DNA from 3 places in the Glutamicibacter sp. AOP38-B1-38 genome. Region 3 is predicted to be linked to each of the others. Evidence: riboswitches for the same ligand, from Rfam matches in the RefSeq annotation. Region 3 holds a riboswitch; each other region holds the start of a gene.

Region 1 (10,428 bases), on a different contig from region 3:
CCGGTGCACCCGACGGTGGTCATGTCCAACCACATCCACGTCTACGTCTCCCAGGCGCACAAGGGCGAACTGGTGATGGGCGCGGGCATCGACTCCTACAACGGCTACGGCCAGCGCGGGGCCTTCCACATGATCCAGGAGCAGATGGCCGCCTCCGTGGAGCTCTTCCCGATCTTCGCCCGGGCCCACGTGCTGCGCACCTGGGGCGGCATCGTGGACACCACCATGGACGCCTCGCCGATCATCTCCAAGACCCAGGTCGAGAACCTCTACGTCAACTGCGGCTGGGGAACCGGCGGCTTCAAGGGCACCCCGGGTGCCGGCTGGACCTTCGCGCACACCATCGCCAACGACGAGCCGCACAAGCTGAACAAGCCGTTCGCGCTGGAACGCTTCGAAACCGGCTACCTCATCGACGAACACGGCGCCGCAGCCGTGGCCCACTAAGAAAGGGAACCAGCTCATGATGCTGATTGACTGCCCGAACTGCGGGCCACGCAATGAAACCGAATTCAAATTCGGCGGCCAGGCGCACGTCGCCTACCCGGAGGACCCGCAGGCGCTGAGCGACAAGGAATGGGCCCAGTACCTGTTCTACCGCAAGAACCCCCGAGGCATCAACGCCGAACGCTGGGTGCACGCCGCCGGGTGCCGCAAATGGTTCAACGCCCTGCGCGACACCGTTACCTACGAATTCAAGGCAATCTACGGTGCCGGCGAAGCCCGCCCGGCACTGCAAAACACCGAGGGAGGCACCCGATGAGCACCACCGATTCATACCGTCTGGACGCTGCGCAGGCAGCCGACGCCCGGGTGGACTACGCGCAGCCGCTCGACGTGAAGCTGAACGAGAAGCCGCTGTCCGCGCTGCGCGGGGATACCCTGGCCAGCGCGATGCTGGCCTCCGGCATCCGCCGGGTGGGCGACTCGCTGTACCTGAAGCGCCCGCGGGGCATCTTCGCCGCCGGGGTGGAGGAGCCCAACGCGCTGGTCCACATCCACGCGCGGCACAGCGATGACGTGGACGAGTCGATGCTCGCCGCCCCGGTGGTTCCCGCCGCCCAGGGGCTGTCCGCCCGCACCCTGTCGGGCCTGGGCACCATGGATCCGCGCAAGGACGAGGCCTACTACGACCACGCGCACGTGCACACCGACGTGCTGGTGGTCGGCGCCGGCCCGGCAGGCCTGGCCGCCGCCCGCGAGGCCGCCCGCAGCGGGGCCCGGGTGATGCTGCTCGATGAGCGCGCCGAAGCCGGCGGAAGGCTGCTCGACGCCCCGGACGAACAGATCGACGGGATCGACTCCTGCCAGTGGATCGCCCAGGTCGCCGCCGAGCTTGACGCCGCGGAGGAGACCACTCACCTGCAGCACACCACGGCGCTGGGCAGCTACGACTCGAACTACGTGATCGCCGTGCAGCGCCGCACCGCGCCTCTGGACGATGCCCCGGCTCCGGGGGTCTCGCGCGAACGCGTCTGGCATATCCGTGCCGGTCAGGTGGTGCTCGCCACCGGCGCCCACGAGCGTCCGCTGGTCTTCGAGAACAACGACCGCCCGGGCATCATGCTCGCCGGCGCCGTCCGCTCCTACCTGAACCGCTACGGGGTGCGCGCGGGGTCGCAGATCCTCGTGGCCACCACCAACGACTCGGTCTACCCGCTGGTCACCGAGCTGGCCGCCAGCGGCGGGGTCGTCGCCGTCATCGACGCCCGTGAAAACGTCTCGGTGGCTGCCGCCGAGGCGGTTGGCACCGGGGTGCACGTGATCACCGGTTCGGTGGTCGTGGATACCGAGGCCGGCGCCAACGGCGAGCTGTCCGCCGTCTGGGTCGCCAGCCTGGATGCGCAGAACAATATCGGCGCCGCGCAGCGCCTTGAAGCTGACACCCTGGCCATCTCCGGCGGCTTCAACCCGGTGGTGCACCTGCACTCCCAGCGCCAGGGCAAGCTGGCCTGGGATTCCACCGTGCACGCATTCCTGCCCGCGGCACCCGTCGCCAACCAGCACCTCGCCGGTTCGCTCACCGGCCGCTTCGACACCGCCGGAGCGCTGGCCGGGGGAGCCGCCGCCGGTGCCGCGGCGGCCACCGCCGCCGGTTTCGAGACGATCGCCCGCGTGCCCGAAGCCATCGAGGTGGCTCTGGGCGAAACCCGCCCGGTCTGGCTGATCCCCTCGCGCCAGGGCGAGGATGCGGTGCACTACAAGCACCACTTCGTGGATCTGCAGCGCGACCAGACCGTGGCCGAGGTGCTGCGCTCCACCGGAGCGGGCATGCGCTCGGTGGAACATGTGAAGCGCTACACCTCGATCTCCACCGCCAACGACCAGGGCAAGACCTCCGGGGTGGCAGCTATCGGCGTGATCGCCGCGGTGCTGGGCATCGAAAACCCGGCCGAGATCGGCACCACCACTTTCCGTGCCCCCTACACCCCGGTCTCCTTTGTCGCCCTCGCCGGGCGGAACCGCGGCCAATTGCTGGACCCGGCCCGCGTCACCGCCATGCACCCCTGGCATCTGGCCCAAGGCGCCGCGTTCGAGGACGTCGGGCAGTGGAAGCGCCCCTGGTACTACCCGCAGGCGGGGGAGGACATGGACGCGGCGGTCTACCGCGAATGCGCCGCGGTGCGCGACTCGGTGGGCATGCTGGATGCCAGCACGCTGGGCAAGATCGAGATCCGCGGGGCGGATGCGGCCGAATTCCTCAACCGCATCTACACCAACGGCTACACCAAGCTGAAGGTCGGCATGGGCCGCTACGGGGTCATGTGCCACGCGGACGGGATGATCTTCGATGACGGGGTGACCCTGCGCCTGGCGCAGGACCGCTTCCTGATGCACACCACCACCGGCGGCGCCGCAGAGGTGCTGGACTGGCTGGAGGAGTGGCTGCAGACCGAGTGGCCGGAACTGGATGTCGTGTGCACCTCGGTCACCGAGCAGCTGGCCACCGTCGCGGTGGTCGGGCCGAAATCCCGCGCGGTGATCTCCAAGCTCGCCCCGGAGCTGGACGTGTCCAACGAGGCGTTCAAGTTCATGGCCTTCGCGGATACCACGCTGGAAAACGGCACCCCGGCACGGATCAGCCGGATCTCCTTCTCCGGGGAACTCGCCTTCGAGATCGCGGTGCCGAGCTGGTACGGGCTGGGCACCTGGGAGGCCGTCTACGCGGCCGGCGAAGAATACAACATCACCCCGTACGGCACCGAGACCATGCACGTGCTGCGCGCCGAGAAGGGTTTCATCATCGTCGGGCAGGACACCGACGGCACGGTGACCCCGCAGGACGCGGCCATGGGCTGGGTGGTCTCCAAGCTGAAGGACTTCGTGGGAAACCGCTCCTTCAACCGCGATGACAACCAGCGTGCGGACCGCAAGCAGCTGGTCTCCGTGCTGCCGGTGGACAAGACCCTGCGCCTGCCCGAAGGCACCGCGCTGGTCGGCGCCGGAACCCCGGTCACCCCGGCCGACGGCCCGGTCCCGATGGAAGGCTGGGTCACCAGCTCCTACAACTCGCCCGCGCTGGGCCGGACCTTCGGCCTGGCCCTGATCAAGAACGGCTTCAACCGCATCGGTGAAGTCCTCAAAGCCCCCGTCGGCGACCAGCTGGTCGACGTCGAGGTCTGCGAAACCGTCCTCTACGACCCGGAAGGCAGCCGCCGAGATGGCTAAGCACAGCGTAATCGAACCAACCACCGATCTGCGCCGCTCCCCGGCCGCGCACCTGGCCGAGGCGATGGCCCAGGCCTCCGTCGCCGGGACGCGCGCCGTCGCATTGCGCGAGATTGCGCTGGCCACCGCCGTGTCGCTGCGCGCGGTTCCCGGCAGCGCCGGGCACCAGGCGCTCGCGGCGGCCACCGGTGTGGGCTTGCCGGCCGGCGTCGGCGAGGTCGCCGGGTCCATCGAGGGCACCGCGGTGCTCTGGCTCGGGCCGGATGAATTCATGGCCTTCAACGCCGCCGGGGAGGAGCTCACGCAGCCGCTGGACTCCGCCCTGGGTCAGGCGCCGGGCCAGGTCATCGACCTCTCGGCGAACCGCGCGGTGCTGGAGCTGCGCGGCGCGGCGGCCAGCCTGGTGCTGCGCAAGAGCTGCCCGGCCGATCTGCATCCGCGGGCCTTCGCGGTCAACCAGGCGATCACCACCACGGTTGCCAACGTGCCGATCCTGCTCTGGCGCACCGCGGAGAATAGCTGGTATGTCATGCCGCGCGCCTCGTTCACCGAACATGTGGTGCACTGGATGATCGACGCGATGGCCGAGTTCGGCTCGGACCCGGTGATCTAGCCGCAGCACGATCGGGAACAAGAAGACGCCTGGCGGGCCGGTCCATTTTCGGGCCGGCCCGCCGGTGCCCCACGGTCTGGTTTTAATGCTCAATCACCGAAGGGCTCCCGCAAGGGGCGAGCAAATCCGGCATGCGCTGGCCCTGCGCTCACCATCGGCGAACTGAAGCAGTACACAGCAAACCGGCCGCCGAGGCAAAGCTGATGCAGATCCTCTCTGCGGAACCCTCCAGTAAGCTCTCGGGGCGCACGATCAGCACTCACCACTCATCCCGGCCCGCTTGCAAAGGCGCCAAGCCGTACCACCAGGCGTGGGACCCGCGGGGTCAATACCGTCGGTGCCGCCGCGCATTGCGTAAACGCGGAGCCTTACGAGGGCCCGATCATCGCCCAGCAGGTCCAGGATGTGGATCGTACCTATACCGCCGAGTGCCGCGTGTTCCTCTGGGGCAACCGCACGGTGGTGCAGCGCGAAGCCAATGGCCAACATGGGTGCCCGGCACCGGAAGCCGAGCACGCATGATCGTTCCCCGCCGCGGTTTTCTAGTGCGGCTCCGGGCCGCAGTGCGTGGTGATAAAACGGCTCAACGCCCGCTTCGGGCCGAGCTTCTGGAACAGGTAGGGGAAATCCGCCCACTGCTCGGGAACCAGATTTTGACCCTTCATACCCCACTGGCCTCCGTCCGCATTCAGACAGCGCAGCCTGTCATGAAGCCGGTATTCGACCTCCAGATCCACCGCCTGCCGCAGCGCATCCTCAATGGCCGACGGGAGCAAGGCAAGAATCAATGCGAACAATTCTGGGCTCACCCCGGCCTTTTCCCACCGTGCGGCGTAGTCGCGCCAATGATCCACGCGCAGCGTCCCGGTGCCATGAAGCAACCCGCGGCTGGCCAAATTGTGGCCCATGAACTGCGCGAAATTCCCGGCGTAGAGCCCGGGCGGGTTGTAGGGGTGATCCAAGAGCACCCCGGTCCACCGTCGTTCCCAGGCAAGCCGCGAGCCCTTGGCCGCGGGCTCGGTCATTGGCAGGCCATAGGCGTCAAGCTGCTCGGTGTAAGACATGTTTACTTCCCTTTCATCGACTTGTCCGCGGATACTGACCGCCGACCGGTTCTTCCCCTGGGGCACCCCGCTCGCTGAGGAGGGTTGCCGCGCAGCTAGCCAGGTACTTGACGCTGCGACTCGTGAACCTGCCAATCATCCTAGGACAGCGAACCGACACTTTAGCTCCGGGCGGATCTTGCGCGTTCTATGTCCCTCGCCGAAGGCCTTCACCAGCGAGGGCCTTCGGCGTAGGATATGGCAGATGCAGTGCGCGCAATCCGGTCTTGAGCTCGGCCCGGTGGCGGCTTCTTATCTTGGGGATGAAGGCCGCGGATTCCTGCCCTTGAGGGCACGGACCTTCATGGTGACCCGTCCGAACGGGCATTTCGCGCTGTGTTCCACGCACAGCGCACAGGGTGGAAACAGGGGACGTTCCAATGAACGGCAAGAAGAAATCCAGATTTTTGGCTCTCATCACCGCGGCCTTGGCGGGCGCGGCGCTGATGCTGGCCGGCATGGCACCGGCCGCGGCGCTGGTGCCAATCTCGCGATCCGGCGATACGGGGACCATCAACTACGTCAACCTCGGCGACTCCTACTCGGCGGGCTTCGGCTCGGGAACCATTAAACCCGGGCCTTTTCCGGATTGCCTGCAAACCACCGGGTCAACTCACGTCACCATGATCGACGCGCTACGCGGCGTGCAACTGATCGCAGATGCCGCCTGCGCAGGGCTGGACACCGCGCAGATAACGGCCACCGCTGCCGCGGTAGCCCCGCAACTGGCGCAAGCGGATCTGGTCACGCTCAGTCTGGGCGGAAATAATCTCCAGTGGGGGCAAACAGTCTCAGCCTGCAGCGCCCAGGGCACCGCCGCGAGCTGCCAGCAGATGCTCAAACTCGGCTACGCCTCCATGCCTGCTCTGCGCTCCGAGGTCGGAGCCACGCTGCAGCACATCGATGCGGCAACTCGCGCAAAAATCCTGGTTGTGGGTTATCCGCAGTTATTCACCACCTCCAATGGCGACCAGCCGCTGATCACGGCCAAGAACGCCCGGGCGCTGAACAAGCTGGGGGATGCGCTGAACCGGAATATCAAGATGGCCACCAAGGGTTCGAACGCGTCGTTCGTTTCGGTCACCGGCGCATTTAAGAACCACGGACTGGGTGCCGCGGATTCCTGGATCAGCTTTAATCTGGCGAACCCCGCCGATCCATTTAACCTGCATCCGACGAGCACCGGATACCAGGAGGGCTACTACCCGGCAGTCAAACGCCATATCAACCTGAAAAAATTGGCGCACAGCCAGGAAGGCCAGAATAGGTATTCGCACTAGAAGCACCCGGCCGGCTAACTCTGACGGCGAACCCGGCGGAAAACCGTCTTGGCCGTACGTCTTGCTCGCTGCGGACCGTGAAACTTGCGGACAAGACAGCGGCGCGCTGGCATACTGGGATTAGCGACGCAAACCCGTTGCGGCGGATGAAAATCCGCACTCGGCACGATCCGTGGGAGTCCTGATGACTGAGCGTATTTTGTTGGTTGGCGTTGAACTGGGGCAGGCACCGGCGGTCCTTGAAGCCGTCATCGAGCTGGCCGAGGCCACGGGCGCGAAGGTCATGTGCCTCTACGCGGACTCGGGCCGATTCGTCACCGAACGCCTGCCCACCGGAGAAATAGTCGAAGACACCACCTTCGACGGGGACGAACAGTTTCAGCAAGATTTCTCCCCGGCGCTCGCCGAACAGCTTTCGAAGGCCTTCGCCGGGACGAAGATCAGCTGGGCGGCGCGCACGGTCGCCGGAGATCCTGCCAAAGCTCTGATGCGGGTCGCCGCAGAGCTTGACGCGCAATTGATCGCCATCGGCACCCGGCGTCCGGGACTGCGCAGCAGGATGGAAGAGCTGATGGATGGTTCGATCGCCGTTGCGCTGGCCCATCGGCAGTCCCGCCCGGTGCTCGTTGTCCCGCAGGTTCCCGGCTTCTTTGAGGCGCAGCCCGCCAAGTCATGAAACTTCGCTCGGCGGCGAAAATGTTTCTCTGGCTGGGCCGCTGGCCTACGATGAAGCCATGACTCGGCGTAACGTAGATCTTGCAATCATTGGCTCCGGTTCCGGCAATTCGCTGATTACCGACTACTGGGATGACAAGCAGGTAGCTATCGCCGAAGGCTCAACTTTCGGCGGCACCTGCTTGAATGTCGGTTGCATCCCGACGAAGATGTTCGTCCGCCCCGCCCATCTGGCCCGCGGGACCGAGGAAGCGGCCCGGCTCGGGGTGCAGATGGCCGTGGAGAAGGTCGACTGGCTGGCCATCCGCGACCGGATATTCGGGCGCATCGACCCGATCTCCGCAGGCGGCGAAGACTACCGCAAGCGGTTGGAGAACGTCGAGCTCATCTCCCAGTTCGTCACGCTGCGCGAAGGCAAAACCCTGCGGGCCGAAGACGGCACCGAAATCACCGCCGAGCAGCTGGTCATCGCCGCTGGTTCCCGCCCCACCATGCCCGAGCTGGAAGGCATCGAGCTGGACGGGGTGCACACCTCGGACACCATCATGCGGCTGGCGAAGCTTCCCGAACGGCTGGTGATCATCGGCGGCGGCTACATCGCCTGCGAATTCGCCGCAATCTTCTCCGCGCTGGGCACCGAGGTCATCCAGCTGGTCCGCTCCGGAGCGCTGATGCGCCACCTGGATGCCGAAATCCGCGGGGCCTTCAACGCAGAAGCGACCGGCCACTGGCAGGTGCGCTATCACACCGAAGCCCGCGCGCTGCGCCCGGCCGATTCCGGGCTGGACGTGGTGCTCGGGTCCGAAACGCTGCGAGCCGACGCGGTGCTGGTGGCCATCGGCCGCACCCCGAATACGGATCTGATCGGCGCGCGGGAAGCCGGCCTGGATCTGCACGAGGACGGCCGGCTGCAGGTGGATCAATACCAGCGGGTGCTGCGCGGCGGGCAGCCGGTGACCGGCACCTACGCGTTGGGGGACATCAGCTCACAAACGCAGCTGAAGCATGTGGCGAACTACGAGGCGCGGCTCGTCGCCCACAACTTGGAACACCCCGGGCAGCTGCGCAAGAACTCCGATCGTGCGGTCCCGGCAGCGGTGTTCACCCACCCGGAACTTGCCACCATCGGGCTCACCGAGGAAGAAGCGCGCGCGCAGCTCGGAGCGGAGCACCTCACCGTGAAGACGCAGAAGTTCGGGGACACCGCCTATGGCTGGGCGATGGAGGACCGCTCCGGTCTTTTCAAGGTGCTGGCCGACAAGCGCACCGGCCAGCTGGTCGGCGCGCACGCCATGGGGCCGGAGGCCTCGAACCTCATCCAGCCGGTGATTATGGCGATGAACCTGGGCATCGATGCGCACACCGCGGCCACCGGCCAGTACTGGATCCACCCGGCGCTGATGGAGGTCGTGGAAAACGCCCTGCTCGGTTTGGATGTCCCGGACTCTGGGCTGCTCTAAACCTCGAAATACAGTGCCAGGTGCAGCTTGCACCCGGGGTTGAAGAGCGCATCGCAGGCAGGGCAATGGCTCGCGCCCAGATAGTCCGTGACGCTCAGCTGCGCTTTGCAGACTCCGCAGAGCACCGCCGGTTCGCCGAAGCGCTCCGCGGGCCAGAGTCGTACCTGGTGGCCGGCGACTTCCGCGTGGCACAGGTGGCACGGATAGTACTGTCCGCAGCAGAAGTGCTTGATAGCGATGATATCGACGTCCTGATGATAGTGGGCGCAGCGCGTCTGCGGGTCGACCTCGACCCCGCGGACCGTGGGTGTATCGCTCATTTGTGCTCCTTGGTTCGTGCAGCGCCCGAGAGCCTGCGGTGCTCCTACGCTACCGCGAGGACGCGCGTTGCCGGGCAGAACCCGAAACCATTGTGCATTGATGCACGCTCGATGTGCGAAAGCGGAACCCGCAATGGGGCGCCAACACCTACCTTCCAAGGGTGATCCAGGACATACTCGTGATTGATCATCACAGGTGGGGTTCGGTGGCTGAATGAATAATATTTTTAGTCAGTGCCCTGGTTGGTGCGGTGCTAGGCAGGCATGCTGGTGGAGCGGGCTAGCCGTGTGGGGGTGAATGGAAAATTTATTCACTCATCGTCTTGCACCAGATTCGTGGATGGCGGTCCGGTCGCAGCGGAACGGCAGCCCGGTCTGCGGGTGCTGGGACTGTTGTTCGGTCCAGATGGGAAACCGTCAGTTGCTCCTCTGACTCACATTGCTCGATGCCCGACCTGGCAGGGGGTGCAGCTCGGCGCTCACCGGTGTTGGTACGAGGTTCGTTTGGTTCTGGATGTCCACTCGCCGCACTCCGCAGGCATTGCAACGCACGTAGATGACATAGCCGATCGAAGTAGGGTGCTTGGACTCGCTGATCCAGCTGTGCTCGTGGGTGCCGACGAGCGACGTGTTTTGCTGAGTTTTGATGTTCTGTTTAATGTGCATACTACTACCATGATGTAATGGTCTTATGCATCTCAACCCTTACGGAGAATATGCGGTTCTGCTAGCTGCCTCGCTCGCCTCGTCCTGGCCGGAAGACCGTGCCGGAATCGTCTCTCGCGCACGGGAATTCGGAATGACAGTTCCCTTTCCCGAGGAAACGGGGGACTACATTGCGGTTCGCCGTGTCATCGACGACTGGCTGACCGTGGTGGATGCACCGGACCCGCAAGAGCGTGCACGCATCCTCAATGAGCACATGGCCACCGCCTCTGCGTATCCGCGGCTTACCGACCACGATGATGAAGGGTGGCATCTGCACTACCGGGATGACGACGCGCGCGCCTTGCCCCACGTGCTCTCGGCTGTCTTCAGCGTGGGAACCGCCTTGCATCTCACCACCCGTGGGATGCACCGGCTGCACCGCTGTGCCGCGGGAGCGACGCCGGGGGATCCCTGCACGGCGGTGGTGGCCGATGTGACGCGCAACGGACGGCAGCAGTATTGCTCGGTGCGCTGCGCGAATCGGGCGGCTGTGCGCAGGCATCGTGCCCGAGCGGCGGCGGGCAGCGACTAGTGCGGACTGGCTGCAATCGAGGGGCAACGGGTTCGGGGCTGCCCTTTGCCTGGGTAGTGCGCCAGTTC
Region 2 (10,428 bases), on a different contig from region 3:
CAAACGGCATCGTTGGCGCGCTGAACACTTTGGGCGATTCCGCCAACAAGCCTCTGGTTGTTCGCCTCGATGGCAACAACGTTGAAGAGGGTCGTCGTATCCTGGCCGATGCCAACCACCCATTGGTGACCCTGGCAGCAACCATGGATGAGGGCGCCGATAAGGCTGCCGAGCTCGCCAACGCAGCGAAGTAAGAGGGATAAGCGAACAATGAGCATTTACCTGAACAAGGACTCCAAGGTCATCGTCCAGGGCATCACCGGCGGCGAAGGCACCAAGCACACCGCCCTGATGCTCAAGGCTGGCACCAACATTGTCGGCGGCGTCAACGCCCGCAAGGCTGGCACCACCGTCACCCACGGTGACCAGGACATCAAGGTATACGGCACCGTGGCTGAGGCCAAGGCCGAGACCGGCGCAGACGTATCGATCGTCTTCGTGCCACCTAAGTTCACCAAGGACGCCGTCGTTGAAGCTATCGAGGCCGAGGTTGGCCTCGTCGTAGTCATCACCGAAGGTGTTCCAGTGCAGGACTCGGCCGAGTTCTGGGCGCTGGCGCAGTCGAAGGTTGACGCCGACGGAAACCAGATCACCCGGATCATCGGCCCTAACTGCCCAGGCATCATCACCCCAGGTGAAGCACTGGTCGGCATTACCCCGAACAACATCACCAAGAAGGGCCCAATCGGCTTGGTATCCAAGTCCGGCACCCTGACTTACCAGATGATGTTCGAACTGCGTGACCTGGGCTTCTCCACCGCCATCGGCATCGGCGGTGACCCAGTCATCGGTACCACCCATATCGACGCCCTGGCCGCTTTCGAAGCTGACCCAGAGACCAAGGCCATCGTGATGATCGGCGAGATCGGCGGCGACGCTGAAGAGCGCGCAGCCGACTACATCAAGGCCAACGTCACCAAGCCAGTTGTTGGCTACGTGGCTGGCTTCACCGCTCCTGAGGGCAAGACCATGGGCCACGCTGGCGCCATCGTCTCCGGCTCGGCAGGTACCGCTCAGGCCAAGAAGGAAGCTCTCGAAGCTGCTGGTGTGAAGGTAGGCAAGACTCCTTCGGAGGCTGCCGTCCTGTTGCGCGAAGTTTTCGCGGCTCTCTAAGCCTTAGGAAATTCGCAGACGCGAAAAAGCCCCATGGCATCGGTTTTCGATTCCGTGGGGCTTTACCTGTACTCGGACTATGTCCTAGCCGCGTAGGCCAGCAGCTGCGTCCGTGTCGACCCTCAAGAACGAGGAGCCGATGACCGCGAAAGCACCAGGTATCAATAGCATCCGGTGTTTTGGGTTATAGAAAATTTCCTCGAGCGGCGAAGCGATAACTCGCCGGACCTTTTCCAAGAGCCGCTCATTGTCCAGAGACAGACGCTCCTGCTCGGTTTCAATCACCACACGATCTCGTTCAGTGCTCACCGATGCGCTCATCCAGTCGTCACTCGGTGTACTCAGAGTCTCCGATTTAATCAGGGACACGGTTATAACCGCCTTCATCTTGCGTTGTGCCACCGGAGAAGACCTCCGGGGCTTGCCTCTTTGCCTGCGCTCAGTGTGGCAGAGAACACGCAACTAGACATATTGAATATAGCGCGATTCGCTGGTAAAAGCCCGTCAAACAGCGCAGATGTAATAAAGCTGTTATTCGAGCAGCCCGCGAATATCCTGAGCCGTCAAAGCCTTGGAGAATCCATCGGCTTCGTCCATAACCGTGGAGATCAGCTTCCGCTTGGACTCTTGGAGAGCAACAACCTTTTCTTCGATGGTGCCCTGGGCAATCATCCGGTAAACCATCACCTGGCGGGTCTGCCCGATTCGGTGGGTGCGGTCGATCGCCTGCGCTTCTACGGCAGGATTCCACCAAGGATCAAGTAAGAAGCAGTAGTCAGCTTCGGTCAAGTTCAAGCCAAAACCACCGGCCTTCAACGAGATCAGGAACAGCGGTGCCTCCCCGTCCTTGAACTGCTCAATGACCTTCGCACGGTTGCGTGTGTTGCCGTCCAGATACACGTACGGAATACCTCGTGCTTCCAACTTTGCCGCAAGGACCTTTAAGTAGGAAGTGAATTGTGAGAATACCAAGGCTCGGTGCTGTTCGCTGAGCACATCCTCAAGCTGTTCGAAAAGTGCTTCCAACTTAGAGCCCGGGATCTCGGCAAGTTCCGGGTCAACCAGCGAAGGTTCCAATGCAAGCATGCGCAGATGGGTCAGCGACTGGAAAATCGTAAAGCGGTTGCGGTCCAGATCCTCAACAAGGTGCAAGATCTTCTGCCGCTCACGGTTCAGATGCGTGTCGTACACATGCTGGTGCTCTTCGCTCAGACGCACCAAGACCTGCTGTTCTTGCTTGGCGGGGAGATCCAAGACGACAGATTCCTTGGTGCGGCGCAGCATGAAAGGTTTCACGCGGCGCTGCAGCAACTTCAGGGTTTCCTTATCGCCTAGCACCTCAATGGGGCGGGCAAACTGGCGGTTGAACCGGCTGGTATTCATGAACAGCGATGGAGAAGTCAACGAAAGCAGCGCGCCGAGCTCGGCGAGGTTGTTCTCCATTGGCGTGCCGGTGACCGCCAGCTTGAAGTTCGTCTGGATATTCACCGCGCTGCGATGGGCCTTGGTCGAACGATTCTTCACGAATTGAGCCTCGTCCAGGATCAGGCCAGCGAATCGCTGGGATTCGTACATCTCATCGTTGAGCCGGAGCAGCGTGTAGGTGGTCAGGATGACGTCATAGTTGGCCACTAGTTCGTTCAGCTCGCGTTCGGAACCGAGGGTACCTTCAACGGTGATCACGCTCAGGCTCGGAGCGAACCGTTTGATCTCCATCTCCCAGTTGGAAACAACGGAGCTTGGAGCAACGACGAGGAAGGGGGCACTGTTCCGCTGAGCGGCCGGCAGCTGCGCCACATGCTTCGGGTCATCCCAGAGTTTGCGTGCGTGAAGCATTAACGCGATGGTTTGCAGGGTTTTTCCCAGTCCCATGTCGTCGGCAAGAATGCCGCCAAAACCGCCTCGGTACAGGCGCGCAAGCCATTGATAGCCCTCGACCTGATACGGGCGCAAGGTGGCATTGAGCGTATCGGGCACATCGGCCTCTTCACCTTCGGCCACACGCAGGAGCGAACGCATGCGCCCGATAAATAGGTCGGCGCCTTCGATTCCCTCGGCAAGCTCATCAAATTCATCGAAGAGCGAGACCTGGAAGACCGAGAGCTTCAGGTCGGCATCCTTGGGTTTGTCATTCAGCGCCTGAGCCTCATCGACCAGCGACTTCAGCTTGGCAAATAACGGGTGATCCAGTGAGAACCAGGTGTTATCCGGAAGCTTGACCTTCATGGCACCGCTGGTGAGCGCCTCGAGAATGGTGGAGAAAGGTACTTCATGGTCGCCTACGGCGATCAGCAAGCCCAAATCAAGCCAGTCGTTGCGTTCGTGGCTCACCGCGTTGATCTTCAGCCGTGGAAGTTCACGTAGCTGACGGTAAACCGGGCGGATGCCTTCTTCGGTGATCTTCATGACGGACAGGCCATGCAGGGCCGGCAGCAACTCCGAAACAAATACAATCATATGTTCACCGGAGAAGAACTTCGAGTCCAGGTCGTGGTTGCTGGTGCCTGTGTGTCGCTCGAAGACGTCATTGACCGTGCTGCGCAAGGAATCTTCGGCCTGGGCGTCATAGACCTCGCGGTCGTTGGGCACTCCCGGGTAATGGATCTGGAAATCAATGGTGGCAGATTCCTTGATGCTGCCATCTTCCTTTTCCTCACGCATGAATTTCACCTCGGCGTGGACCATCGGCGGGGCAAGTGCGGGAAGTACCAGATCCTTGCTTATGCTGCGCAGATTGAAACGACGCGCAAGGCGCGCGTACGAACCAGCGAAAAAGTCCTGCATTTGATCTTCGGGAACCTGCAAGGGTTCGCGATTCTGAAACCAGCGGCGGTGCTGAGCGGGAACTATCTCTTGACTTGGTGCCAACCAGATTTGTTCAGGTGCTTCCAACTCAACGTAGAACCCGTGGTCCGCGATCGTTCCACTGGGAGTCTCTGCGTTGAGTGTTAGGCCCTGACCTGCAATGTTCAAATGTCCAGCCACGGTGAGCGAATTGTCCTGCCCGAGGTCGGCGAGCAGCTCAAATCGGGACTGGCGGTCAATATTCACGCTGGTCTCATTGCGGGTGCTAATCAGTTCGATACCAAGATCTTGAGCTTCGCCAAGCATTGGCCAGAGCAGATCCGAGGCATACTCATCGAGGAACAACCAGTCTTCGTCGACCTTAAACTGCAGCTGAGTGTTGCTTCGTGCTAGCGCAGCAAAACGGGTGAACCAATGGTGCTGATTGCGCAGCATATTCCAGCCGTAGGTCTTGAACGCAATGGTAGTCCAGCGCAGCTGTCCACGAACCCAGCGTCCCTCGGAGTTGCGCACCATGGGGCGAACACCCAAACGGAAGCGTTTGTTGCGCGTCGGGTGGGGGACCGCTCCCGAAGGCATCCACTGCTGTTGCTGGGAGGTATTTTTCGAATCAAAGACCATGAATTGCAAGGCCATGGCCACGACCGGGTCATTTGGTGACCCTAATAGTCCGTCTGCGGGCCCCGGCTCGGGTTCTTCAAACCAGGTGTTCACTTGCTGGGACCAAGCAGTAACGGTCTTTTGCTCTTGAACGACCGCCGGGCGGGGCAGCTTGGCGATCTTATTGGCGGTGAGCGACAGCGCCGCGATATGCGGGCAGATCGAGCCTTTGTCGCAGCTGCAGTCCGAAACGTCGATGGACCAGCCCGAAGCGCTGCGAATCACCGTGAGAGTGGGGGAGAACTTCTGACCATCTTCGAGGACGGTACCCGAGATGACACTCGCAGTTTCATCAAAGGCGACGTCAGTCACTGATTCGTCGTTCTTGGCAAGTTGTTGCCCGAAGAAGAATGGAACGTCACCCAAGTACGCCAGTAGGTGCCTTGCGTCAATGAGTGGTGGCACAGAATCAGTCATCCTCTCATCGTTTCACGTTCGGGGCGTAGGTGAAAGTTGAGGACGCTAACTGTGAATAATCACTTGTGTTCAAGGTAGCGTAGATGCATGTCTCATGTGTGGCCTTATCTCCCCGCCAGAGCGGTCAATATCACCACAATGGTTGAGTTCGACAGGCTCGCAGCCGAAGCCATCGAAACTCAAGCATCGCTTGCCCGAAACTGGCGCGTTCACCGGGTTGATCTTCGAACCAGGGACTCGGTTTTAAGCGCTCTGGACCTTGCCAACTGTCTTTTTATTGATTGCGTCTATTCCGATGCCGGACGTTCGCTCGTAGAAGCAACCGGCGGGCTATGCATGAGTACCGGAACGCAACTCCCGTTCAATATTTATGAACGTGGGCTCTACTCCCCGCTAGAGCTCTATGCGGGGATCAAAGAAGCCCCCTACTCGCAGGTGCCCGACGCGCAGATCTATACCTATTCGCAAGCGAATTCTCCGGCTGAGTTTTCGCCCGATGACAGCACAATGGCAACGACTTTGCATGATCACCATATTGGTCAGGCGATGTTGAGCGCTGTTTACGATGGGGTATTTGCCAAGACGCCCATGATCGGGATCATGGGCGGGCACGCGGTAGCACGTGGCACGCAAGAATTCGCCGATGCAGTGCGGCTCGGTGCGATGCTAACCGGCCAAGGCTATTCGATTGTTACCGGTGGGGGACCAGGGGCCATGGAAGCGGCAAATGCCGGCGCGTGGCTTGCAGACTATGACAAAACGGCTACCGGCAGAGCCGTGGATATCCTCGCACAAGCTCCAGACGCGATCCGTCATCGGACTGCCTGGGCGCGTGCAGCATTGCGAGTGCGTGAAGAATACCCCAGCACGAGAAATTCAATGGGCGTGCCCACCTGGTTTTACGGCCATGAGCCACCAAACCTGTTCGCCACGCATATAGCAAAGTTTTTCACGAACTCGATTCGCGAAGCCATCCTGCTCGAACAGGCAAACGGCGGAATCATTGTGCTTCCCGGTGCTGCCGGGACAGTCCAGGAAATATTCCAAGACGCCTGCGAAAACTACTACGCGACCGGCGCTCGCGTCGCTCCCATTGTGTTGGTGGGCCGCGAGCATTGGACACGGAAGCTACCGGTCTGGCCATTGCTGCAGGCGCTTGCCGCCGGGAGGGCCATGGAAAGCAGAATAGCTTTGGTGGACACCGTGCAAGAAGCCGTCGAATTCATTAAAACAATGACTCCATTGCGGCGCCGCACGCGGTTCTAACAACGATAGTGGCCGTTGCCTCAAGCTGTGTCATGTTGGGGCAACGGCCAGCAGTCTGCTTTTGGAGCTAAGCCACGGTGGTGCCGAAAAGCAAGCCCAAGCAGTAGGTTACAGCGGCCGCACCCAAGCCAATGGCCAGCTGACGCACGCCACGTTTGAGCGGGGACGCACCGGATAGCAGGCCAACGACGCCGCCGGTGAGCAGCAACGCGATGCTGACCAAAGCGACCGCCACGCTCACCGCAGCTAGCCCGGTGAGCCCAAAGATGTAGGGCAGGATCGGAATGACTGCGCCCGAAGCAAAGAACATGAACGAAGAAATGGCGGCTCCCGGTGCCGAACCAAGCTCCTCATGTTCGCGTTCCAGTTCCGCGCTGCGAACTTCTGGATGGAGTGAGAAGGAGGGGTTGCAATCGCAGGTAAACAGCCCCATGCGTTCTGCCGCGCGGTGTTCGGCGTCCTCATTGTTCATGCCACGTGCTTTGTAGATCAACACCAATTCATTGGCGTCAAGATCGAGGTCACGGGCGGCAGAAAGCGTGACTTGGGTGGGGCGCGACGCGGTGAGAAGCTCACGTTGGGAACGGACTGACACGAATTCCCCGGCAGCCATGGACAGCGCGCCGGCCAGCAGGCCGGCAATTCCGGAGAAGAGCACGAGGGACGAGGCCACACCGGTGGCGCCGATGCCCATGACCAAGGCCAGATTCGAAACGAGCCCGTCATTTGCGCCGAACACCGCGGCTCGGAAGTTGCCGGACAGCCGGGATCTGCCGGCCGTAGCCAAAGCACGGATGACTTCCTCATGCACTTGCTCATCCGCGGCCATTTGCGGCGCGGCATCCTGATCGGTGGCGTAAGGAGAGTTGCCTTCGGCACGCTGGGCCAGCGCCAAGACAAACACCGAACCGAAATGCCGGGCCATGAAACGCAACATGGTGCGCCGCATCGACGGACGGACCGGGCGCACGTGTTCACCGAGCTTAGCGCGCCAGTAATTTTCGTGGCGTTCTTCCGCTTCGGCTAGCCCACGGAGAATCTGGCGTTCTTGTCCGGTGCGCTTTTCGGCCAGTTCACGGTAGATCGCACCTTCGGCGACCTCATCGGCCATGTACTGGCGCCAGCGGCGGATCTGCGCCTTGGATGGTTCGGGAATTGAGGTTGGGGCCATCACGGGGATGAGTCTCCTGCGGCAGAATTGGATCATTCACGGGCAGATGATCCGGGTTAGGTTCAACCCCCTAGTTTAGTGAGTGAGTCGAGCACTGGGAATTTGGCAAGACTAAATACCTTAGCGGCGCCAGGGTTTTGCCCTCGGGCTGCCACGAATACCGAAAGTTCCTCGCGCTGCCTGTCGAAGCTCGGCGGACCCACGGTTCTGGCTAGCAATCGGGTGAGCAGGTGCGGGTCGGTGACGTAGTAGCTGACCCAGACTCCGCGAAGCGGAAACTGCACCTGGCCGGTTTGCAGGTCAATAATGGGAAGGACGTTTGAAGCCATAACTATCGTGGACCCTTAAAAGAGCTCTTGCCCGTAGCCGGTTGGAGTACGGACCGCTTCTTCATCCGAACCACCCATGAACCTGGGGTTGGTGTGCGGCCAGTCGGAGCTTGGCGCCGCATCTCGTGAAGCAACACCACGATGCTACACCCGTGGGCTGTCCGGATGCGTAGTGAGACGTCATACTCGGCTCTCGCGGGCCTCATGGGAAGCAGAGCCGAGCACCGGGAGGTGCACGGACCGCGCCCACAAGAACCCTGCGCTTGGCGCAGGCGAAGGTCGCCGGGCGGGGATCTGGACATCGGGCACTACCGGTGGCTGGCCCGGTGACCGATCTCCGGCAAGTGGCTCCCCTCCCGACCCGCCGTCGATGCCGCCAGGCCTGCCCGAGCCGCGCGGGAGTATCGCTGCGCAATATGCCGCTCAGGTCCAACGCCTCTGGTCCGTTGGGACCAACGCCAGGCTACGGACCGGCAGTTTCACCAGGTGGTGCTCCTAGTCGCTGGGCTCGGTCAGGGCCATCCGAGCTAGCGCGAGCCTATGCGGCCTGTTAGAGGCGGTGCCCTGCCAGAGCTATGAGCAAGATTTGGCGAAGAATCGTTGTTAGGACTGCTCGGCGATTCGCTGCAGCGAGGAGCGTTGTTCCTTCCATTGCTCAGCGCTGAATCCAGGGATATTTCTCGCCTGTTCGCGCAGTCCTACCTGTCCGTCGAGAAGCTCTCGAACGATATCGAGATGCCCGGCATGCCGGGAGGTCTCCGCGATCATATGAACAATAAGATGCTCCACGGTGGTATGCCGATGCACGGACCACCAGGGGACCTCTGCCGGGGATTCTAAGTTCAATTCGTCAAGCGCGTGTTCGGCAAATGCGATGGATTTTCGGTACAACGCGAGAACATCTTCTACCGAGAAGCTGGCCGGAGGCAGGAAGTCGATCTGCGGTTCATCGCTTTGCAGTAGTTGAAGCACATGCCGATCGTTGGGCACACGACCTAGGCACTCGCCGAAATAACCGTATTCGGTGATTGCTAGGTGGTAGATGACACCAAGCATGTGGGTTCCGGTATCCGTCATGGGGCGGCGGGCCAACTCCTCGGAGAGTCCCTGGCACTTCCAGAGCACGGTGTTGCGGGCCTCGTTCAAGTAGGTCCGAAGCCTCTTGGAGGACGGATTGCCAGCGGTATCCATGTGCCGAGTCTAGTTTCTTGGCGATTGAATAAACAGCGCCGGCGCATTGAGGGCTTGGTTGCTGACTTCAGGACTGAAGCGTGAGTTCGGCGAAGTTCTCGTTGCCTATTGGTAAACTGACGCAGTGTAGGAACCTGAACCGGATTGGTTTAGCGGAATTGTAGGCCGGGTGCTGCCAAGCTAGGGCTGCGCCGGTGTCAAAATGGTGGGAGAGCATGAAAACACTGCCCGTAGAGCCCACCGGCTCGTCGATTAATATCGGCGCCCGTTTGCGTGGGGTACGCCAAACCCGACGAATGACCATCGACCAGGTGGCCGAAATGTCCGGACTGACCAAGGGGTTCTTGTCTCGCGTGGAGCGAGACTTGACTAGCCCTTCGGTGTCGACGTTGCTCAGGCTCTGCGAAGTGTTGGGCTTAGAGGTTGGACAGCTCTTCTCAGTACCTGAAACCAAATTGGTCAGGCTGGAGCACGCGCCGCGAATCGCTTTGGGTGGTCAAGGGATCACCGAACAACTGGTCACTCCCCGCGCCGAGACCAGGGTGCAGATGATTAGGGCAGAGGTCGCGCCTCAGGGCTCGGGGGAAGCCGAGCTGTATTCAGTGGATTGCAAGGTGGAAGTTCTGCACGTGATTTCCGGAGAATTTACCTTGGTTCTGCCCGAGGACCGCATTGAACTGCAAGCGGGCGATACGGTAACCTTCCCGGGCCGTGAGCCGCACAGTTGGGAAAATACTTCGGACCGGACCGCCGTAGTGACCTGGACGCTGTTGCTCTGACCAAAACCGCAATGCGCTTTTGAAGGGCTTGCGCGTTTTCCGTCCGTGCCGGGTTTCGGCCGGGCAAAGCCCAAAGCGTATCCTTGACATAGCGTCAACAACTTTTCTCGACGCCGATAAATAACCGAAGGGAGCTCCGTGACGGAAAGCGAGCCACGGGCTGAACTGGTCGAACTGCGCTCCGCGAGCTGGTGGATGTCTGCAATTCTCGGTGTCTTAATTGGTGTGACCATGACATTGATCCGCACTCAACGTTATTTCTTCATCGCTGGGGCGGCGATTCTGGCGGGGGTCATTCTGGTCATCGGCTTACGCACTATTCACCGTCGTTCTCAATACCCGCAGATGGCACAGGCGAAAACCTCTTGGGTATATGCGGTGTGGACGCTGGTGCTACTAGTGCTTGCCGGGCCCGTCCAGCTGGTATATGTGGCGGATGAACTCGACGAGATTGCGATTAAGTCCTTCGTGCTTTCGGCAGGTTTCTGTTTTGGGTTCCATGAGGTGGACCGGGCATTGGTAGCGAGCAGCAAGAAGTCCTTCGAAGGCTAGCTGCTGAACTACACGCACGCATTGGGAGGGTGAAATGTCTACCGAAAACCTTGCGGTCGGCATAGACATCGGCGGGACGAAGATCGCCGGGGGCGTGGTCGATGGCCACGGCCGGATTCTTCGCCGAAGCTTCCGCCCTACTCCG
Region 3 (10,428 bases):
GAAGCCATCGCGGCCCCGCGCGCCTCGCAGCGCAATACCGCGGCGGTGACGGCGGAGCCCGAATTCATCGAGGCCTATGGGCCGGCGCTTGAGGCTTTCGGGCACAAGCTCACCGCCGCCGGTGATTCCTTCACCCCGCAGGCTGAGATCGGTGCGGTTGAGGCGGTGGAAATCGCCGCAGACGGGACCTTGATCGCGGCGGCTGAACCAAACCGCCGCGGAGGCGGTTCGGCCATGGTGGTGAACCCGGCCAAATAGCCGTTAAAGCCAGCGAGTCCCCGCGGAATTCAACATTTCGCGGGGACTCGCTGGCTTTGCTAGCGCTTGATCTTCAAGGATTTAGGCCTTGGTGGCCAATCGGTTGGAGATCTTGTACTGGGCCGCGCGGTGGGTGTCCTTCACGCGGTCGCCGGCGCCGAACAACTTGTGGCGCAGCGAGCCCTCGGTGTATTCGGTCTTGTAGACCCCGCGTGCCTGAAGCTCGGGAACCACGTACTCGACGACGTCCTCGAAGGTACCTGGAGTGACAGCATAGGCGAGGTTGAAGCCATCCACGTCGGTGTAGTCCACCCAGTCGATGAGCTTCTCGGCGACCTCGGCACCCGAACCGACGGAGACCGGACCGAATCCGCCCACGCCGATCCATTCGGCCAGCTGCCGGATGGTCCATGGCTTTCCGGTATCACCGCTGGCCTTCTTGAAGGTTTCCACCGAGGACTGGATGGCGTTGGACTTCACGTCGTCGCCAATCACGTCATCTGGTCCGTAAGCGGACATGTCGATGCCGGTCCAACCCGAAAGCAATGCCAGCGCGCCGTCGATATCCACGTAGGAGCTGTAGTCCTCGAACTTTGCCTGGGCAAGTTCCGAAGTTTCGGCGGTGATGATGGTCTGCATGGCGAAGATCTTGATGTCGTGGCGGCCACGGCCTGCGGCCTCGGCAGCATCACGGATCTTGGCGACCGCTTCTTTGAGCAGGTCACGGGTAGGGCAATTCACGAAGATCGCTTCGGCGTTCGACGCGGCGAATTCGGTGCCGCGCTTGGACGCGCCGGCCTGGTAAATCACCGGGGTACGCTGGGTGGAAGGCTCGGTAATCGCGATGCCTGGAACCTTGAAGTACTTGCCCTCGTGATTGATCGGGTGCACTTTGGAATGGTCGGTGTAGACGCCGGATTCCTTGTTGTTCTGCACCGCGTCCTCTTCCCACGAACCTTCGAGCAGCTTGTAGACCACTTCGAGGTACTCATCGGCGTGGTTGTAGCGCTCGTCGTGCTCCATCTGGTCTTCCTGGCCCATATTTCGGGCCGCCGACGGCAGGTAGCCGGTGACCACATTCCAGCCGACACGGCCATTGGTCAGGTGGTCCAGGGTGGCCAGGCGGCGCGCGAAGGCATAAGGGTGCTCATAGGCGGTGCCGGCGGTGACGCCGAAGCCGAGGTTCTCGGTGACCGCGGCCATCGCGGAGACGAGCATCATCGGGTCATTAACCGGCGCCTGGGCTCCGCTGCGCAGCGGAGTCTCGTTGGCGCCCTTGTAGACGTCGTAGGTGCCCAGCACGTCGGCGAGGAACAGCCCGTCGAATTTGCCCTTTTCCAGCACCTTGGCCAGGTGGGTCCAGTAGCCCAGGGTGTTGTAGGTCGACGCCTTGTCATCCGGGTGGCGCCAGAGGCCCGGCGACTGGTGCACCACGCAGTTCATATCGAAGGCGTTAAAAAGGATTTCGCGCTTGTTCTCGCTCATTGGTGTGCCCCTATCCATAGAAGAAAAATCTTGTAAGTCTAAAAATCTGTGTTCGAGGAGTGTTGCCTAGCTGCCGGCGAACCGGTTTGCTCCGGTTACCGTGCCGGTGACGGACAGCCGTTGGGGCTGCACGCCGTTGATCTCGTAGTCCCCCACGATGCGCGCCTTGTAGATCGCCGGATTGTGCGTCGCGATGGTTCGGGCGTTGCGCCAGTGGCGGTCCATATTGCAGCTATTGCGAGTGGAAGATGCACCCAGCGCGTCGAAGAGCTTGCTGGTCGCTCCGATGACCAGCGGCTGCACGATCGTCTGAGCACGGTTTGCCGCCAGTTCGCACACGGCAAAGCGCTCCTCGGCGTTCAGGTTCGCGTCGGCCATGGCCGCTTCGACCTCCAGCACCGCGCCCATGACCACGGACTCCGCGGCGAAGATTTCGGCGGAAACCTCCCCGACGAGCTGCAAGACCTGCGGTTCGCGGTGCACCGGAACTCCGGTGCCGGTGCTGAAACTGCGGGTACGCGCCTGCACGGAGGAGCGCAGGTCGTTCAGTGCCGCCCGTCCGATTCCGGCCTGTACCGCCATGAGCACGAGTTGGAAGATCGCGGCTTCCGGATCCGTGGGATCCTCCGGCATGAAGGTGTCCACCGGAACTTCGTGGAATTCGGTGCTGCCGGTACCGGTGAGCTGTTGGCCGAAACCATCCCAGTCATCGAGGATTTTCACGCCGCTGTGCTGGGTGGAAACTACCGCGATCTGGCGCCCTGGGAGTTGCGGGTGCGCCACCGCTACGGTGGTCCAGTCGGCGAAGATGGTGCCGGTGCAATAGAACTTCCGCCCATTGACCAGCCAGCGCGACCCCTCCTCGGTGACCTTGGTGTTGAGCAACCCGAGGGCGTTGCCGCCTTCCTCGGTGTAGGCGTTGCCCACGATCTGCCCGGAGCTGATTCGGGCAACCCATTTGCTACGGAGCTGCGCATCTTCCAGCCGCACCGCATTTTCCACGAAGGCAATATGCGCGCGCCATAGCTGAGCCACATGCGAGTCGGCCTCGGCTAATTCGATGAGCAACCGGAAGACATCGCTCAAGCGCGCCCCATGGCCGCCGTCGGCAACCGGCAGGCGCAGCGCACCGAAGCGCTCACGGTTCAGCAAGCCAACCTGTTCGAAAGGCAGGATCCGCTGCCGGTCGCGTTCCCTTGCACCGGCGGCGATCTGTGCGAACACCGGACGGAAAATGCCGGCAAGCCGTTCATACTGCTCGTCAGCGCCGGGGCCCGGGGTGATTTTCAGCAGCTGCCGGGTAGGAAGTTCCTGTGGAAGGTCGTCAAGCTCCACCGCGCTACCCGCAATAGACGGGTCGCTGAGCGCATTAAAGTCGCCAGCGGGATCGCCAAATGACATCGAAAGTCCTCAATTCTTTCCATCGGTCCTGGCTGTAGCACCGTCCCGCGCCAATATTTAGGTGGGTGGTTGCTGCGACGTCGACGAGCCAGATCTCTCGGTCGCTCTGGATGGTTCGTAATCATTTGTAGCCTGAGGTCTACTTCGTCCTCAACCCGGTTAGTCACATTTCGTCGTGCACGGATGGAGATTGAAATGCATCAAGGACAGCACTTGCCTAACGCGGCCGAACACAATGCCTAGCGTTTAGCGATTTTTCGGCCAAATACGCGATTAGTGAAATAAAAATCGAAACATCACGATGATGTGACGCATCTATCGAATATTTATCATGTTACGAAAGATTTGCATTGAAATCGTTCGAAGGCCTGTAATAGTCGTGTAACCATCCCGAGCGGCTAAGAGATCTGGCTCTGTGACGCCGCAGCAACCACCACCCACGGTTAATAAACCAAACGGTGACCGGTGCTACCGCCAGGAACGATGGAGATGATCATGGCTTTCATTTCGCCTTGCCCGCAACGGCTCGCTATGCGACATTGCACTTTCTTGGCGTTCCCATAAAGTACCGCGCACCCACACGCTCAGTGCGCCTTCCGCTGACTCGAAATTAATCGCCCTAAACTTTTCAAGGACCGCAATGACCACCACCGAATTGGCCAGTACAAATCAGCCCTCCAGCGCCGAGGCACGCCAGGAGTTCTGGGACGAGGCGGCGAACCTGCTTGACTGGGACACCCCATGGCACACCACCAGCCAGATCATCCCGGCAGACGCACAAGCCAAGCGCGGCCCGCAGATCTCCTGGTACCTGGGGGGCAAGCTCAACGCCGCGGTGAATTGCGCCGACCGCCATGTGGCAGCCGGCAACGGTGAAAAGGTCGCCCTCTACTTCGAGGGCGAGCCAGGTGACCGCATCGCGGTGACCTATCGGAACCTCCAGGAGCGCGTCAGCCAGGCGGCGAACGCCCTGCAGGAGCTCGGCGTGGCCAAGGGCGACCGCGTGGTCATCTACCTGCCGGTGCTTATCGAAACCATCGTCATCACCCTGGCCTGTGCACGCATCGGGGCGATCCATTCGCTGGTCTTCGGCGGCTTCTCCGCGGAGGCGTTGAAGTTCCGGGTGGAAGACACCAAGGCCAAGCTGCTGGTCACCACCGACGGCCAGTTCCGCCGCGGCACCTCGGTTCCGGTCAAGGCCAACGCAGACCTTGCGGTATCCGGGGAAAACAGCATCGAAAAGGTTCTGGTAATCCGCCGGACCGGGGATGAGATCCCGTGGACCGCCGGACGCGACGTGTGGTGGCACGAGGCGGTGGAAACCCAGTCCACCGAGCACGCGGCGCAGGCTTTTGACGCCGAGACGCCGCTGTTCATCATGTACACCTCCGGAACCACCGGTCAGCCCAAGGGCCTGGTGCACACCACCGGCGGTTACCTGACCCAGGCCGCGTACAGCCACAATCTCCTGTTCGGCAACCCCGACGAATCCCAGCGCGCGGGCGACGTGCACTGGTGCACCGCAGATCTGGCTTGGGTCACCGCGCACACCTACGAGATCTACGGCCCGCTGGCCAACGGCGTCACCCAGGTGATCTACGAGGGCGTGCCCAACGCACCGCACCCGGGCCGCCACTTTGAGATCATCGAACGCTACAAGGTCACCAGCTACTACACCGCGCCGACCCTGGTCCGTTCGCTGATGGGCTGGTTCCCCGAAGGGGTTCCCGCCGACTATGACCTGTCCTCGGTTCGGGTGGGCGGCACCGTGGGCGAGGCGGTCAACCCCGAGGCGTGGCGCTGGCTGCGCGCTCAGCTGGGGCGCGGCACCCCCGGCGGCATCCCGATGGTCGATACCTGGTGGCAGTCCGAGTCCGGCGCGACAGTCCTCTCCCCGCTGCCTACCGACGAGCACTTCAAGCCCGGCTGCGCTTCGCGGGCGCTGCCCGGCGTTTCGGTGGACATCGTGGACGCCGCCGGCGGCCGCGTGGGGCCCAACGAGCAGGGAAATATCGTGATCACCCAGACCGGCCCGTCCATGGCCCGCACGGTCTGGGGAAACCCGGAACGCTACTACACCAGCTACTGGGAGCAGTACGCCGCGCAGGGCTGGTTCCTGGCCGGGGATGGCGCGCGTTTCGATGAGGATGGGGATATCTACATCCTGGGACGCACCGATGACGTGATCAATATTTCCGGGCACCGGCTGTCCACCATCGAGATCGAATCAGCACTGGTCACCCACCCAGGCGTGGTCGAGGCGGGAGTCTGCCCGACCCCGGATCAGCAGACCGGGCATGCGGCTACCGCGTTCGTGGTGCCGCTGGATGCCTCGCTGGTTGCGGCGCAACCCGATGCGCAGACGCTCGCCCGCCAGCAGCAGTTCATCGCCGAGCTGCGCGCAACCGTCACCACGCAGATCGGGCCGATCGCCAAACCACGCGATATCGTCCTGGTCCCCGATGTGCCCAAGACCCGCTCGGGCAAAATCATGCGCCGCCTGCTGACCCAGCTCTTTGAGGGCACCAAGCTCGGGGACACCACCAGCTTGCAAAATGAACCATGCATTGCCCGGCTCAACGAGATCTGCCGCGCTCGTCCCTAGCCGCCAATAAATCTGGCCGACCTTCATCCGCAATTGCGAAGGTCGGCCAGATTCGTTTAACCGCTTCTGACCACGAATTTTCAGCGGAGCGAAAAGACACGAGTAATTATCTTGACTCATTCAAAATAAATAGGGCAAGCTAGTACCATGACAACATCCGAGGGAATCGAGAAGGTGCTGCGCGAAGCATCGATGCGGGTCACCCGACCGCGCGTCGCGGTGCTCGCCGCGGTGACAGCTCATCCCCACGCGGATACCGAAACCATTATCGAGGCAGTGCGCCAAGAACACCCGCTGGTATCCCACCAGGCGGTCTACGATTCGCTGAAGCTTCTCACGAACCTTGGACTGCTCCGCCAAATTCAGCCCCACGGGCATATCGCCCGGTACGAAACCCGCGTAGGGGACAACCACCATCATGTGGTGTGCCGCAATTGCGGAACGCTGGCAGACGTGGACTGCGCCGTCGGAGCCGCACCTTGCTTGCATGCCTCGGATCACCACGGTTTCAGCATCGACGAGGCAGAGGTCATCTATTGGGGACTCTGCCCGGACTGCCAACAAGCCAAGACAGCGCAGCCGGCTACGGGAACTGTCTGAAAAGAAGTACCGCAAGGAACTAATTTTCGTCTCCGCGGGCCAACGGCGCACGGAGACGGAGTACCAAACCAATCCCTTATCGGAAGGAAGACTACATGTCAGAAACGACTGCAGGTCAGTGCCCAGTAGTAGGAGCCGGACGCGTTCACCCTACCCAGGGTCATGCGAATACCGAATGGTGGCCAAATAAGCTCAACCTGAAGATTCTTTCGAAGAACCAGGAAGCCACCAACCCGCTGGATCCCGACTTCGATTACATCGCTGCCTTCGAGGCGCTGGATCTTGCTGCCGTCAAGGCCGATATTGCCGAGCTGATGACCAAGTCCTACGACTGGTGGCCAGCTGACTTCGGTCACTACGGTCCGTTCTTCATCCGCATGGCGTGGCACGCGGCGGGCACCTACCGCTCGCATGACGGCCGCGGTGGCGCAGGCGCCGGCCAGCAGCGTTTCGCACCATTGAACTCCTGGCCGGATAACGTGAACCTGGACAAGGCACGTCGCCTGCTATGGCCGGTCAAGAAGAAGTATGGCCAGTCGCTGTCCTGGGCCGACCTGATCGTGCTGACCGGCAATGTGGCCCTTGAAGACATGGGCTTCGAAACCTTCGGTTTCGCCGGCGGCCGCAAGGACGTTTGGGAAGCCGACGACGACATTTACTGGGGTCCGGAGAAGGTCTGGCTGGAGAGCGAACGCTACACCGGCGCACGCAATCTGGAGGCGCCACTGGCAGCAGTCCAGATGGGCCTGATCTACGTGAACCCAGAGGGTCCGGATGGCGTGGCAGATCCATTGGCTTCGGCCATCGATATCCGCGAAACCTTCCGCCGCATGGGCATGGACGACGAGGAAACCGTCGCGTTGATCGCCGGCGGCCACACCTTCGGCAAGACCCACGGCGCCAGCGCCGAATCCCACAAGGGCGGCGATCCGGAATCGGCTCCGCTGGAAATGCAGGGACTGGGCTGGAAGTCGGACTTCGGCACCGGGCACGGCGATGACACCATCGGCTCGGGCTTGGAAGTCACTTGGACCTACCACCCAACCCGCTGGGACAACGAGTTCTTCCACATCCTCTTCGCCTACGAGTGGGAGCTGTTCTACTCCGAGGCCGGCGCGCAGCAGTGGCGCCCGAAGGACGGGGCAGGCGACGACATGGTGCCAATGGCCCACAACGCAGCCGCACGCCGCGAACCACGCATGCTGACCAGTGACCTGGCGCTGCGCTTCGACCCGATCTACGGTCCAATCTCGGAGGACTTCAAGAACAACCAGGAGAAGTTCGCCGATGCCTTCGGCCGTGCCTGGTTCAAGCTGACCCACCGCGACATGGGCCCGAAGTCCCGCTACTTCGGCCCAGAAGTTCCGGCTGAGGACCTCACCTGGCAGGATCCATTGCCGGCAGCTCCGGAGGTCACCCTGGGTGACACCGAGATCGCCGCATTGAAGTCCCTGATCGCCGAATCCGGGCTGTCGGTTCAGCAGCTGGTTTCCACCGCGTGGAAGGCCGCAGCAAGCTTCCGCTCCTCGGACAAGCGTGGCGGCGCCAACGGCGGCCGCATCCGCCTGGAACCACAGGTTTCCTGGACGGTGAACCAGCCTGAGCAGCTCAAGCCGGTCATCGCGGCGCTGGAAAGCATCGTTGCCGAATTCAACGCGACCTCGGCCGTGAAGGCTTCCTTCGCCGACGTTGTGGTTCTGGCCGGCAACGTGGGTGTCGAGCAGGCAGCGCTGGCCGCCGGCCAGCAGCTAAACGTTCCGTTCACTCCGGGGCGCGTTGACGCAACCCAGGAGCAGACCGACGTGGAGCAGTTCGCCTGGCTGGAGCCGGTAGCCGACGGCTTCCGCAACTACGATTCGGGCTTCCTGCAGCTGCCTTCTGAATACCTGCTGCTGGACCGCGCCAACCTGCTGGGCTTGACCGCCCCGGAGGCGACCGTGCTCCTCGGCGGCCTGCGCGTACTGGGCAACAACTGGGACGGCTCGAACACCGGCGTCTTCACCGAAACCCCGGGCGCGCTGACCAACGATTTCTTCGCGAACTTGTTGGAGCTGGGCCTCGAGTGGACCCCGGACGCCGAGGAGAAGACCTACTCGACCACCGACGGCCGCTGGGTTGGCAGCCGCGTTGATCTGGTCTTCGGTTCGAACTCCGAGCTGCGTGCACTGGCCGAGGTCTACGCCGCGGACGATGCCAAGGAGAAGTTCGCCAAGGACTTCGCCGCAGCATGGGCCAAGCTCATGGATGCCGACCGCTTCGAACTGCGCAATAAGTAGTTTCTAGCCTCATGACGATGGCCGCCACCCCTTGCGGGGTGGCGGCCATTGTTCTTAAATTGTTCTTAAATGAGCCACGAGGGTACGCATCCGATTCGTTGGTTTGCTGCGCCGCAGCCACGCCATTGCGCATGGCCGGGCCGCCCTCGCTATCGGGGTTTAGCCGCTACGCCCATTTGCTGGTTGAATGCTCCGCATCGATCACGCGGACCGTTCGGGATTTCGAGCGCATCACGATCGATTGCGTGCGGATGGTCCGCGGCCCGGTCCGCAGGCCCTGCAGCAAGTCACCGTCGGTGATGCCTGTGGCCGCGAAATAGCAGTTGTCGCTGCGGACCAAGTCACCGGTGGAATACACCTTGTCCATATCCAGGCCCGCAGCCAGACCGCGTTCGCGCTCTTCGCCGCTGGTTGGATGCATCCGCCCCTGGATCACTCCGCCGAGGGCCTTGACGGCGCACGCGGTGATCACGCCTTCCGGGGAGCCGCCAACGCCCATCAACGCGTCGATGCCGGTTCCTTCACGTACCGCCGCGATCGCCGCCGCCACATCACCGTCGACCAGTGCCTTGGTCCGAGCGCCGGCCGCGTGAATTTCCTGAACCAGATTCTGGTGCCGTTCACGATCGAGTACGCTCACCGTCAACTGGCGAATATCGACCGACTTTGCCTTCGCGATCAACCGCAGGTTTTCCTTCACCGGCAACCGCAAATCCACGTATTCCGCGGCTTCGGGGCCGGTCACTAATTTCTCCATATAGAACACCGAAGAGGCATCGAGCATTGACCCGGCCTCGGCGACGGCCAGCACGGACAGCGCATTTTCAAGGCCCATGGCGGTCAGCCGGGTGCCATCGATCGGGTCGACTGCCACATCGCATTTCGCCCCCTCGCCGGTGCCCACGCGTTCACCGTTGAACAGCATAGGTGCCTGATCTTTTTCACCCTCGCCGATCACCACGGTCCCGTCGAATCGCACCGAGGCAAGCAGCGAACGCATCGCGTCCACGGCCGCCCCATCTGCGCGCAGCTTATCCCCCGCACCCACCCACGGGCCAGAGGCGATAGCCGCCGCTTCGGTGGCCCGCACCAGCTCCAAGGCCAGGTTTCGGTCGGCATGCAGAGAAGAAATATCAGGCATCAGGTCAACTGCTTTCTACTACGCTGGCCCTTGCAGGACCTAATTTTTGAACCACAGGCAGGCTCCCGGGCAATAGCTTTCGAAGCTATGCCGAAGAAGATGAGTCTGCGCGGTACTTCCGGTTACGCACTGCGAGGATCAAGGCGCCGATCACGGCGGCAAGCAGCGAGCCGCACAGCACCCCGACCTTGACATACTGTGCCTCGGCACCATCTGCGCCAAAGGCGAGTTCACCAACCAGCAGCGAGACCGTGAAGCCGATTCCGGCGACGAAGGCCATCCCGAGTACATCCACCCACTTGATCGACCGGTCCAGCGTGATCCCCGGAATCCTCGTGACCAGGAAGGTGGAGGCGGTGATGCCAATGGATTTACCCAGCACCAGGCCGGCAATGATGCCTACGGCCACCGGGCTGAGCAGTGACTCGGCCAGCCCCGAAAGCCCGCCCACGGCCACGCCCGCGGCGAAGAAGGCGAACACGGGGATGGCGACTACCGATGAGGGCACGCTCCAGCGGTCCGCAAAATGCGCCGCTAGCCCGTCATATACCGGTTGGCCGTCATTGGTCGTGCCGATCTTCACCCGCGCCCGCGAGGTTGCGACCACCGGAACCATGAAACCTAGCAGCACCCCGGCCACGGTCGCGTGGATACCCGAGGCA

The links. Region 3 has a riboswitch for S-adenosylmethionine ahead of acs (acetate--CoA ligase). Riboswitches for the same ligand answer to the same signal wherever they lie in the genome.
Region 1: it holds a riboswitch for S-adenosylmethionine, as region 3 does, so the genes downstream of both, ACT3TP_RS12365 (hypothetical protein) here and acs (acetate--CoA ligase) in region 3, are expected to answer to the same signal.
Region 2: it holds a riboswitch for S-adenosylmethionine, as region 3 does, so the genes downstream of both, ACT3TP_RS04285 (hypothetical protein) here and acs (acetate--CoA ligase) in region 3, are expected to answer to the same signal.

What each region holds. Positions count from the first base shown of each region.
Region 1 covers NZ_JBQSWU010000019.1:59,553-69,980, reverse strand. The annotation lists gene ACT3TP_RS12390 (sarcosine oxidase subunit beta family protein) at 1-447, shown strand, start outside; gene ACT3TP_RS12385 (sarcosine oxidase subunit delta) at 464-763, shown strand; gene ACT3TP_RS12380 (sarcosine oxidase subunit alpha family protein) at 760-3,669, shown strand; gene soxG (sarcosine oxidase subunit gamma family protein) at 3,662-4,282, shown strand; partial or broken gene ACT3TP_RS12370 (formyltransferase family protein) at 4,477-4,804, shown strand; gene ACT3TP_RS12365 (hypothetical protein) at 4,825-5,346, opposite strand; SAM riboswitch class IV at 5,359-5,474, opposite strand; gene ACT3TP_RS12360 (SGNH/GDSL hydrolase family protein) at 5,766-6,665, shown strand; gene ACT3TP_RS12355 (universal stress protein) at 6,850-7,341, shown strand; gene ACT3TP_RS12350 (mycothione reductase) at 7,400-8,800, shown strand; gene ACT3TP_RS12345 (CHY zinc finger protein) at 8,797-9,120, opposite strand; gene ACT3TP_RS12340 (hypothetical protein) at 9,538-9,786, opposite strand; gene ACT3TP_RS12335 (CGNR zinc finger domain-containing protein) at 9,812-10,360, shown strand; gene ACT3TP_RS12330 (LysR substrate-binding domain-containing protein) at 10,427-10,428, opposite strand, start outside.
Region 2 covers NZ_JBQSWU010000005.1:42,219-52,646, forward strand. The annotation lists gene sucC (ADP-forming succinate--CoA ligase subunit beta) at 1-194, shown strand, start outside; gene sucD (succinate--CoA ligase subunit alpha) at 211-1,113, shown strand; gene ACT3TP_RS04265 (hypothetical protein) at 1,198-1,422, opposite strand; gene ACT3TP_RS04270 (DEAD/DEAH box helicase) at 1,645-4,983, opposite strand; gene ACT3TP_RS04275 (LOG family protein) at 5,134-6,261, shown strand; gene ACT3TP_RS04280 (VIT1/CCC1 transporter family protein) at 6,329-7,432, opposite strand; gene ACT3TP_RS04285 (hypothetical protein) at 7,495-7,761, opposite strand; SAM riboswitch class IV at 7,780-7,892, opposite strand; gene ACT3TP_RS04290 (DinB family protein) at 8,365-8,952, opposite strand; gene ACT3TP_RS04295 (helix-turn-helix domain-containing protein) at 9,168-9,731, shown strand; gene ACT3TP_RS04300 (hypothetical protein) at 9,870-10,283, shown strand; gene ACT3TP_RS04305 (ROK family protein) at 10,318-10,428, shown strand, end outside.
Region 3 covers NZ_JBQSWU010000012.1:57,350-67,777, forward strand. The annotation lists gene ggt (gamma-glutamyltransferase) at 1-258, shown strand, start outside; gene ACT3TP_RS08795 (LLM class flavin-dependent oxidoreductase) at 340-1,743, opposite strand; gene ACT3TP_RS08800 (acyl-CoA dehydrogenase) at 1,810-3,144, opposite strand; SAM riboswitch class I at 3,161-3,261, opposite strand; SAM riboswitch class I at 3,527-3,634, shown strand; gene acs (acetate--CoA ligase) at 3,785-5,749, shown strand; gene ACT3TP_RS08810 (Fur family transcriptional regulator) at 5,897-6,349, shown strand; gene katG (catalase/peroxidase HPI) at 6,445-8,625, shown strand; gene glpX (class II fructose-bisphosphatase) at 8,792-9,766, opposite strand; gene nhaA (Na+/H+ antiporter NhaA) at 9,852-10,428, opposite strand, start outside.